Regions from separate parts of the Streptomyces sp. NBC_01429 genome, predicted to be linked through region 3. Evidence: riboswitches for the same ligand, from Rfam matches in the RefSeq annotation. Region 3 holds a riboswitch; each other region holds the start of a gene.

Region 1 (2,194 bases), 1.2 Mb from region 3:
GGCATCCTCACCGCCGAACTCGACCTGGGCGACCTCGCCCGGGGCCGGTTCGACCTGGATGTGACGGGGCACTACGCCCGGCCCGACATCTTCACCCTGGACGTGGACGAGACCGCGCGGGACGTCCTGTCCGGGGAGCGATGAGGGGCCGGGCGTCCATGAGGGGCCTGCGTCCATGAGCGGCCGGGCGGCGGCCGTCACGGCGGGGACCGTCAGTAGGGGCCGTTCACGTTGTCGATCGAGCCGTACCTGGCGGCTGCGTAGTTGCACGCGGCGGTGATGTTGGCGACCGGGTCGTAGCTGTTCGTCGACGTACCGGGCACGTGGTACGCCTGGAACGTGGGATCGATGACCTGGAGCAGCCCCTTGGACGGGATGCCGGCGGCGGCGTTGGAGTCCCAGTTGTTGATGGCCGCCGGGTTGCCCGAGGACTCGCGCATGATGTTGCGGTAGATCCCGTTGTACGAGCCGGGGATGCCGTGCGTGGCCATGACGTCCAGCGACTCGCGGATCCAGCCGTCGAGGTTGTTGGAGTACGTCTTCAGCGCGGCCGGCGCGGTGTCGGCGACGGTCTGGGTGGCGATGTCGGTGGTCTTCGCCGTGGCGCTCTTCGTCGTGGCGGCCTTCGCGGAGGAGGGCTTCGCCGTGGTGGCCTTCGCCGTGGAACCGAGGGTCAGCTTGAGGCCGGGGAAGATGCGCGACGGGTTGCTTCCGATGGCGCTCCGGTTGTCCTCGTAGAGCTTCTTCCAGCCGCCGGTCACGGAGTGCGCCTTCGCGATCCTGGACAGCGAGTCACCGGCGACGACGGAGTACGTCAGGGGGGCCTGCCGCGTGACACCGGCGGGGGCCGCCGCCGTCCCGGCGGGGGCGTATCCGGCCGAGGGCGCCGCCTGGGCGGTGGTCGCCGCCAGCAGCGGAAGCGCGAGTACGGCTCCCCCCGCGCTCACGGCGACGACACCACGAGCGAGCGGGCCGGTTCTGGGACGACGGTGCTTGGCCTTTGCGGACATGACGCATTCCTCTCCGTCGCCTGCGAGGTGAGCTGTCGGGTTCGGGCAGGAGATGCCCGGTCGCGCAGACGGCGACTTCACCCCGAGCCGGTCCAGCTTCTGAACCGGCGACTTACCTGGGTCCCCCGCTCCTGCCGTACGTGAGTAGGTGGGTTTCCGGGCAGCGGCAGGATTCGGCGTTCTGTCCGGAATGACGAGAACGTAAGCGAGAAGTCCCGGGAGAGACAAGTCCAGAATTCACACCGCAATACGAGGGGAGATTGCAGCCGGGAAGATCAGAAATGACTTTCACCCTCGCGGCGCCTCAACTCTCCTTTCCTGTGAGCGAAGTGAACGAGACCGCGCGCACCCCGAACGATCATCCACGTGACGCATGTCACGGCAGCGAGTGGATCTTCCCGCCCACAACACCACGCAGAAGACAACAAGATGCTGAATATCACCCATATCGCCATCGGGGACAACAGCTCCAAAACGCCCATATCGCCAAGGATGGCCCGCGCCGCCAACCAACAGAATTCTGGCGGCAACTTCCCTTTGCCCAAGAAAAGATCAGCGAGATCATAAGCCGTCCTGATGAGCCATCAATTCTGCGTTCGGCTTTTTGAAAGGGCGTCAGGAACGTCGTGCCGCGCCGGAAAGGCGGGCGCCCTGTTCGCGTTCTCCGCACCGACGCACCCCGCCGCGCCCGGCCGGCACTCCCGCCCCGCCCTGCCGCCCCGCCTCGTCGCCGGGTCCGGCGGCCCGCATCGCGCCGCCCGCGCCACTCCACCCGTCGCGCCACCCGCCGCGCCACCCGTCACACGACCCGCGTCACACCGCGCGTCCGGTGTATCGCTCCCGGTCAGCGGGGGTCCGTGCTCATGAGAGCAAAAAAATACGCATGTGTTGCCGGGAGGTTAATCGCGGACCTACTGTCCCTCGCCAGGACCACATCTGGAGGCCCACATGCGTATGAAGCGCATCTTCGGGATCTTTATCGCGACATCCACTCTTGCGTCACTGGCCGCCTGCTCCGTCTCCACCACCCCCGGTGGCACGGACAGCGGCAGCGGCGGCAAGAAGGCCGCGGGCGGCCTGTCCATCGGCTTCAGCCAGGCGACCCAGCAGTCGCCCTTCTACGTGCAGCTGCGCACCGGGGCCGAGCAGGCGGCCAAGAAGGCCGGGGCCAAGCTGAACTTCGC
Region 2 (2,194 bases), 1.3 Mb from region 3:
GGACGGTGCGGTAGCCGTACGAGCCCGACCAGCCCGCCGACTTGACCGTGCCGCTGTGCACGGCCTTGACCGGCGTGCCCGTGGGGGCCGCGAAGTCCAGGCCGGTGTGCTGGCCGGAGGACCAGAGCGAACCGGCCTGGCCGAAGGTGGAGGTGATCGTGTACGAGGAGGTGGGGAGGGCGTAGCTGGCGGCCAGCTTGGCGAGGCGTTCCGCCTCGGCCTTCGCCTTGGCCTCCTTCTCGGCCTTCGCCTTCGCCTCCGCGATCTCCTTCTCGGCCGCGGTCTGCTGCTTCTTGGCCTGCGAGGCGGCCTCCACCACGGCGGCGGCCTCAGTGGCGGCCTTCTGGGTGGCGTCGGCCTCGGCCTGCTGCTGCTCGGCCTGCTGGAGGATGCGGGCGCGGAGCGCCTCGCCGGCGTCGGTGGCGCCCTGTTCGGTGTCCGCGACCGTCAGGCCGGCGGAGGTGAGGGGGGCCTGCGCCAGGACCTGCGACGCGGTGTCCTTCTCGGCGGTGGAGGAAGAGCCCATCCCCGGAAGGGACTTGGCGTCCGGAAGATTGTCCGCGATGACATCGGGCAGGGATATGGAGACGGCGGGCTTGTCCTGGGCCGTGGCGATGCCTCCGGCGCCGACGGCGGCGATGACACCCACGCCGAGGACCGTGGAGCTGCGGGCGAGCCCGCGCTGCTTGGCGACGCGGTGCCTGCCGCGGACGGGGCGGACGGTCTCCTCGGTGGGATTCCACTCCCCCCAGGCCCTCTCCGCCTCGCCGCCTTCACCTCGGCCATGGCCGAAGGAGTGGTTCTCGGGTGCGACGGTTGCTACGGGCCCATCGAGGGCAGGCTTGTTGGACGCCACTGGGGCGCGCTCCTTTCCTTCCTTCTCGCCTACCGGGTTAGCTGACGGGTTCGGAGCAGGAAGGTCTCCTACGGGTGTTCACGCTGCCCGCGCAAGGCAGCGAAAGCTCCCGATTCACCCCAATTGGTGGTTCCCCGGTTCCCTTGCGGGATTCGGCGCGTGCGCACGGTGCCATCTCTGGCGACGGCTGGGACAACCGCGCTGCGTTATCGAACGTTAATAGAGACCAGGGCGTTATTCCAAGCTGTTCCCGATGATCGTTAACAACTTCGCATCGGACACACCGGGACACAAGAACGCGCAAGCGGGCGAGTTGACCGGTCATCCGGGGCCTGCGCGTTTCTGACGGTGTGTCACCTGTTATGCGGAGGGGCACGCGCCGATCACACAGCGTGCCGACTCCCTGCGGGATGAGGGAGTGTCAGCCCTTGCGGCCCGGGAGGAGCATGTCCAGCGCCTGGGAGCGCTGTGCGACGAGGTCGTCGTAGGTGCCGTCGCGCTCGGCCCAGCGGTGCATGAGGACGCCCTCGACCAGGATCTCGTCAGGGGTGGGGTTCCTCGCGAGCAGCCCCATGACCTCGGTGGCGAAAACGTCGACTGGCAGCGCGCGCGGGTTCGCCTTCTCCTGTCCTGCCACGGCGACGGCCGGCGGGACCAGCTCGACGACGCTGACACCGGTGCCGTCGAGTTGCGCGCGCAGTGCCTCGGAGTAGGCGTGCACACCGGCCTTTGAAGCGGCGTAGGTGGGCATGGGCGCGAACGGCAGGAAGGCGATGCCGGAGGTGACGGTGACGAAGGTGCCGGCGCCACGTTCGAGCAGGTGCGGGGTGAAGGCGTCGATGACGCGGATGGTGCCGACCAGGTTGGTGTCGATCGTCGTACGCGCCGCCTCGAAGTGCGCCGGGTCGCGCAGGTCCTCCAGGAGCATGACGCCCGACATGGTCACCACGGTGTCCAGCTCGGGGTACGCGGCGAGTACGGCGTCACGGGCGCGTGCGACGGAGGCACCGTCGGTGACGTCCACGGCGAAGGTGCCGAAGCCCTCGTCGGAGAGTGCGGAGAGCGCCTCGGCGCCGCGACCGCCGACAGCCACGGTGCTGCCCGCCGCGGCGAACCGCCGGGCCAGTTCCCGGCCGATGCCCGAGGTTCCGCCGACGACGAGAACGGCACGGTCGGAGAGATCCATGAGGTCTTCCCTTCGGTTCGGAGCACCGCGGTTCGGAGCACCGCGGTGCGGAAGCGCCCGCGGCGGTCAGGCCGGCGGCGCCACGCACGCCGTACGGCGTCGGCGATGCTCTCTGTCTTCTCAAGCAGTGATGCCACAAGTCTTGACGGAAT
Region 3 (2,194 bases):
CGTACCGGCGCCGGCGTCCGTGCCCGTCGTACCCGTGCCCGTCGTACCCGCGCCCGTGGCGGCCGGGGACTCGGGCCCGGCGGCGGAGGGCTGCTCCTGCCGCTCGCGCCGTTCCTGGCGCTCCTGCCGCTCGCGCTCGGCTGCCCGCGCCGCGGCGTGGGCAGCCGCCTTGGACTTGGCCTCGGCCTCGCGCCGCGCCTCGTCCTCCTTCTTGCGCTCCAGGGCGGCCAGCCGGGCCCGCTCCTCGGAGGTCAGCCTTGTCAGCAGCGTGCGCGCCTCGGCCAGCTTCTTCTGGACGGTCTCCTTGCTGGTGCGCAGCGAGGTCTGCGAGTCGGCGAGCGACTCCAGGCTCTCGGTGGCCCGCTCGCGCTGCCGCGCCAGGTCGGCCTGCTGGGACTGGAAGTCCGCGACGGCGCCCTGCCGGCGCTCGGCCAGCCGGTCCGTCACCTCTTTCTGCTCCAGGAACGACTGCGGGCTGTCCGCGAAGATCAGGGCGGCGGTCGGCGCGACGGTGCCCTCGCGGTACTGCGTGGCGGCGTACGAACCGAGCGTGCGGCGGGCCTCGTTCAGCTTGTCGGCGCTCTTGGCGACGTTGTCGCGTACCCGGTCGACCGTGCTCTTCTGCTTCGCCGTGGCCGTCTTCGCCTTGTTGTACTGCTGCGTCGCGCTCCCGGCCTGGCGGTACAGGTCGTCGACCTTCTTCTGTACCTCTTCGACCGAGGGGTTCGGCTCGGCGGGCGCGGCGGCCGCGCCCTGCGTCGACAGCAGCGTGACCGAGGCGATGGCGGCCGTGGTGACCCCGACGGCAGGGGAGTTGGTGCCTACGCCGCTACGGGTGCGCGACTTGCGATGCGACGCCAAGGTCGGCATCTCCTTCCGTGGACCGCCTACCGGGTTAGCTGTCGGGTTCGGGCGGAACGGAAGGCTGCCCTACGGGCCTTGTGCGTACGGGGAAGCGTACGGCCCGATTCACCCCGGTGGTGCAGAGTGGGTCCCCGGTTTCGAACTTCCCTGCGGGAAGGCCGAATTCGGCGCGGGCCGCCCGCTTGGCGTGGGTCGCCTGGGGGATACGGGCTGCCTGATCGAGCACGCTAGCCAAATTGTGCTGCTGATGTGAAGGTGGATGGTCGATATGCCCGAAACATTTTCGTGACCATTTGCGGGAGTGAGGTGCGAGGCGGGCCAAGGGAGGGTATAGCGTCACGCTCGGTAATTCCTTGATCGCTTGATCGTAGGTGCGGCGGGGGTGCGGAGTCCACCGCTCGGCGGGGTCGCGCAACTCACACGGGCGCGGAGACTTCGGGAGGCGGGCGCGGACTGTCAGTGCGGCGGCCTAGACTCGGAAGGCGATGAGCAGCCTCTTTGACGACAGTTTCCTGGCGGACCTCCAGCCCTCCGGTGACGGGCACCCGCCGCCGCCCGAGGAGCCGGACGACCACGCCCCGGAGCAGGTGCCCGACGACCTCTTCGGGGGCGCGTTCGACGCGCCGCCGACACGGGACCCGTACCACCGCGACGGCGCCCCGCGCTCGGTCGTCGATCCCGCCGCGCTGCTCGACGGGCTGAACGACGAGCAGCGCGCCGCCGTCGTGCACACCGGATCGCCCCTGCTCATCGTGGCCGGGGCCGGATCCGGCAAGACGCGCGTGCTGACCCACCGGATCGCGCATCTGCTGGGGACCCGCAGCGTCCACCCCGGGCAGATACTGGCGATCACCTTCACCAACAAGGCCGCCGGTGAGATGAAGGAGCGCGTCGGGCAACTCGTCGGCCCGCGCGCCAACGCCATGTGGGTCATGACCTTCCACAGCGCCTGCGTGCGGATCCTGCGCCGGGAGTCGAAGAGGCTCGGCTTCACCTCGTCCTTCTCGATCTACGACGCGGCCGACTCCAAGCGCCTGATGGCCCTGGTCTGCCGCGATCTGGACCTCGACCCCAAGCGCTACCCGCCCAAGTCCTTCAGCGCCAAGATCTCGAACCTGAAGAACGAGCTGATCGACGAGGAGACCTTCGCCGGTCAGGCGGCCGACGGCTTCGAGAAGATGCTCGCCGAGGCGTACCGGATGTACCAGGGGCGGCTGCGCGAGGCCAACGCCCTGGACTTCGACGACATCATCATGACCACCGTCCATCTGCTCCAGGCGTTCCCCGACGTCGCCGAGCACTACCGGCTGCGCTTCCGGCATGTCCTGGT
Region 4 (2,194 bases), 2.0 Mb from region 3:
CGGCGAGCGCGTGCAGCACCCGGCTGTGCTCGGCGGTGCGCTCCGTGATGATCGTCCGGTACGAGCCGATCATCCGGGCCGCGGCTTTCCCCTCGGCGAGCAGCGAGCGCAACTGGTCGAGATCGCCGTCCCGGACCATCCGCCAGAACTCCGCGCCGTCGGCCGGGTCGGAGAGCGGGATGTTCACGTGGCGCACACCGGGCAGCTCGACATCCGAGCCGTCCAGCCTCAGATCGGCGGAGTTGCGGAAGTCGAACACCGTGTGCAGCCCGAGGCCGGCGAGGTACGCCGCGTCGGCGGCGGTGGCGTGGGCGAGGTGGCCGCTGCGGAAGAGGACGCCGCCGCGCACCCGCCTGCCGTCCGTGGTCGGCAGGCCGCCCACGTCGCGGAAGTTGCGCACAGCGGACAGCTGGGGTTCTGCCGACGGGACTTGCGGAAGCTGCTGCGTCACGGCGTGCTCCTCCGTGTCTGCCGCCGGCGCGGCTCGCCGACGAAGTCGACTCCTGACCCTACGACATCCGTTCGGGAGTGATCGGAGGTATCGGGTCCGGCGGGACAGGATTCAGATGCCCACCAATCGGACATCGCACGAGGTCGAATATCGCCCTAATAGGGATCTATCCGTATTGCGATGTTATGTATAACCTGCCCTGTTAGCAGGGGAGATGAGAGGTCGCGGGTGAGCAGGATCATATCCGTGACGTTGCGTGGTGACGGTGGGAAGGGGGAGCGCCACCTCGTAAGGGAACCGAAGATCCGTAGTCCACGCAGGGTGACGGGTGGTGCTCGGTGATATTCGAGTGACGGGCCGTGGCTCAAAACAGCCGCTTGTTCCGGCCGTCCGACTCGCTTACGTTCACCCTCAATCCGGACGGAACGCCGAATCCTGCCGCCGACCGGACCACACATCCACCCATCCACGTGTGGCAGGAGCGGGGGACCCAGGTAGTACGCCGATCCGGACACTCCGGAGCGGCTAGGGGTGAAGTCGCGCACCACGCGCGACCGGGCAGCTCCAGCCCGAACCCGACAGCTCACCTCGTAGGCGCCGGAGAGGAACGCACCATGCCCGCCAAGGGTAAGCACCGCCGCCCCAAGGCCAATCCGTTCTCGCGCGGATTCATCGTCGCCGGTACGGGGAGCGCCGCCATCGCGCTGCCGCTCATCGGCGCCACCGGTGCGCACGCGGCCCAGCAGGGCGCCGCACCCGCCGCCGCGCCGCAGGCGGCCCCCGCCACGACGCACACCGCGCCGAGCCTGCCGCTCGCCGCGCAGCAGTCCGCCGTGACCCGGACGACCGCGACGCAGACCGCCGCGCAGGCGACCGCGACGACGAAGAAGACCAAGGTCTACTCCGTGGTCTCCGGCGACTATCTGTCCAAGATCGCGGCGGAGCAGCGGGTACGGGGCGGCTGGCAGCAGCTGTACGAGGACAACCGCCAGGCCATAGGCGGCGACCCCGGGCTGATCCACCCCGGTCTGAAGCTGAGCATCGGCGCGCGGGCGGCCTCGGCGCCGTCCACCACGTCGAGCGGCGCGGCCGAGGCGCCGGCGAAGTCCTCCGGCACCGGCTCCACGGCGCCCAAGTCCTCGGCGCCGAAGTCCACCGCGCCCAAGTCGTCCGGCACCGGCTCCAGCGCTTCCGCGGGCACGTCCACCGGCACCTCCGCCTCCAACACGGCCACGCAGACCACCGGGGCCGGCTTCACCAAGCCCGTCGACGCGTCGATCGGCACCTCCTACCGCGCGGCGGGCGGCAGCTGGTCCAGCGGCTACCACACGGGCGTGGACTTCATCGCCTCGTCGGGCTCCACGGTCAAGGCGATCGGCGCGGGCACCGTCGTGTCGGCCGGATGGGGCGGCTCGTACGGCAACCAGGTCGTCATCCGGCACAGCGACGGCAAGTACTCGCAGTACGCCCACCTGTCGGCCCTGTCCGTCTCCGTCGGCCAGAGCCTCTCCGCCGGGCAGCAGATCGGCCTCTCCGGCGCTACCGGCAACGTCACGGGACCGCACCTGCACTTCGAGGTCCGCACCGGCCCCGACTACGGCTCGGACATCGACCCGATCGCCTACCTCCGCTCGCAGGGCGTCACCGTCTGACCCGTCCGTCCCGACGGCATCCGCCACCCGGCCCGTCACGGCCGTCGCCCGGTACCTCGTACCGGGCGGCGGCCGTTTCCGGCTATTCCCG

Evidence for each region. A riboswitch is a leader RNA that binds a small molecule or an ion and turns the genes downstream of it on or off. The one in region 3 is predicted to bind cyclic di-AMP.
Region 1: another riboswitch for cyclic di-AMP. It lies ahead of OG627_RS07000 (LysM peptidoglycan-binding domain-containing protein); the one in region 3 lies ahead of OG627_RS12505 (C40 family peptidase).
Region 2: another riboswitch for cyclic di-AMP. It lies ahead of OG627_RS18670 (M23 family metallopeptidase); the one in region 3 lies ahead of OG627_RS12505 (C40 family peptidase).
Region 4: another riboswitch for cyclic di-AMP. It lies ahead of OG627_RS04280 (M23 family metallopeptidase); the one in region 3 lies ahead of OG627_RS12505 (C40 family peptidase).

The regions. Positions count from the first base shown of each region.
Region 1 covers NZ_CP109599.1:1,705,678-1,707,871, forward strand. The annotation lists gene OG627_RS06995 (nitrilase-related carbon-nitrogen hydrolase) at 1-144, shown strand, start outside; gene OG627_RS07000 (LysM peptidoglycan-binding domain-containing protein) at 213-1,010, opposite strand; cyclic di-AMP (ydaO/yuaA leader) riboswitch at 1,015-1,199, opposite strand; gene OG627_RS07005 (hypothetical protein) at 1,292-1,618, shown strand; gene OG627_RS07010 (substrate-binding domain-containing protein) at 1,959-2,194, shown strand, end outside.
Region 2 covers NZ_CP109599.1:4,272,346-4,274,539, reverse strand. The annotation lists gene OG627_RS18670 (M23 family metallopeptidase) at 1-856, opposite strand, end outside; cyclic di-AMP (ydaO/yuaA leader) riboswitch at 868-1,024, opposite strand; gene OG627_RS18665 (SDR family oxidoreductase) at 1,278-2,042, opposite strand.
Region 3 covers NZ_CP109599.1:2,952,039-2,954,232, reverse strand. The annotation lists gene OG627_RS12505 (C40 family peptidase) at 1-870, opposite strand, end outside; cyclic di-AMP (ydaO/yuaA leader) riboswitch at 869-1,044, opposite strand; gene OG627_RS12500 (ATP-dependent DNA helicase) at 1,350-2,194, shown strand, end outside.
Region 4 covers NZ_CP109599.1:990,840-993,033, reverse strand. The annotation lists gene OG627_RS04285 (tyrosine-protein phosphatase) at 1-451, opposite strand, end outside; cyclic di-AMP (ydaO/yuaA leader) riboswitch at 901-1,063, shown strand; gene OG627_RS04280 (M23 family metallopeptidase) at 1,066-2,103, shown strand.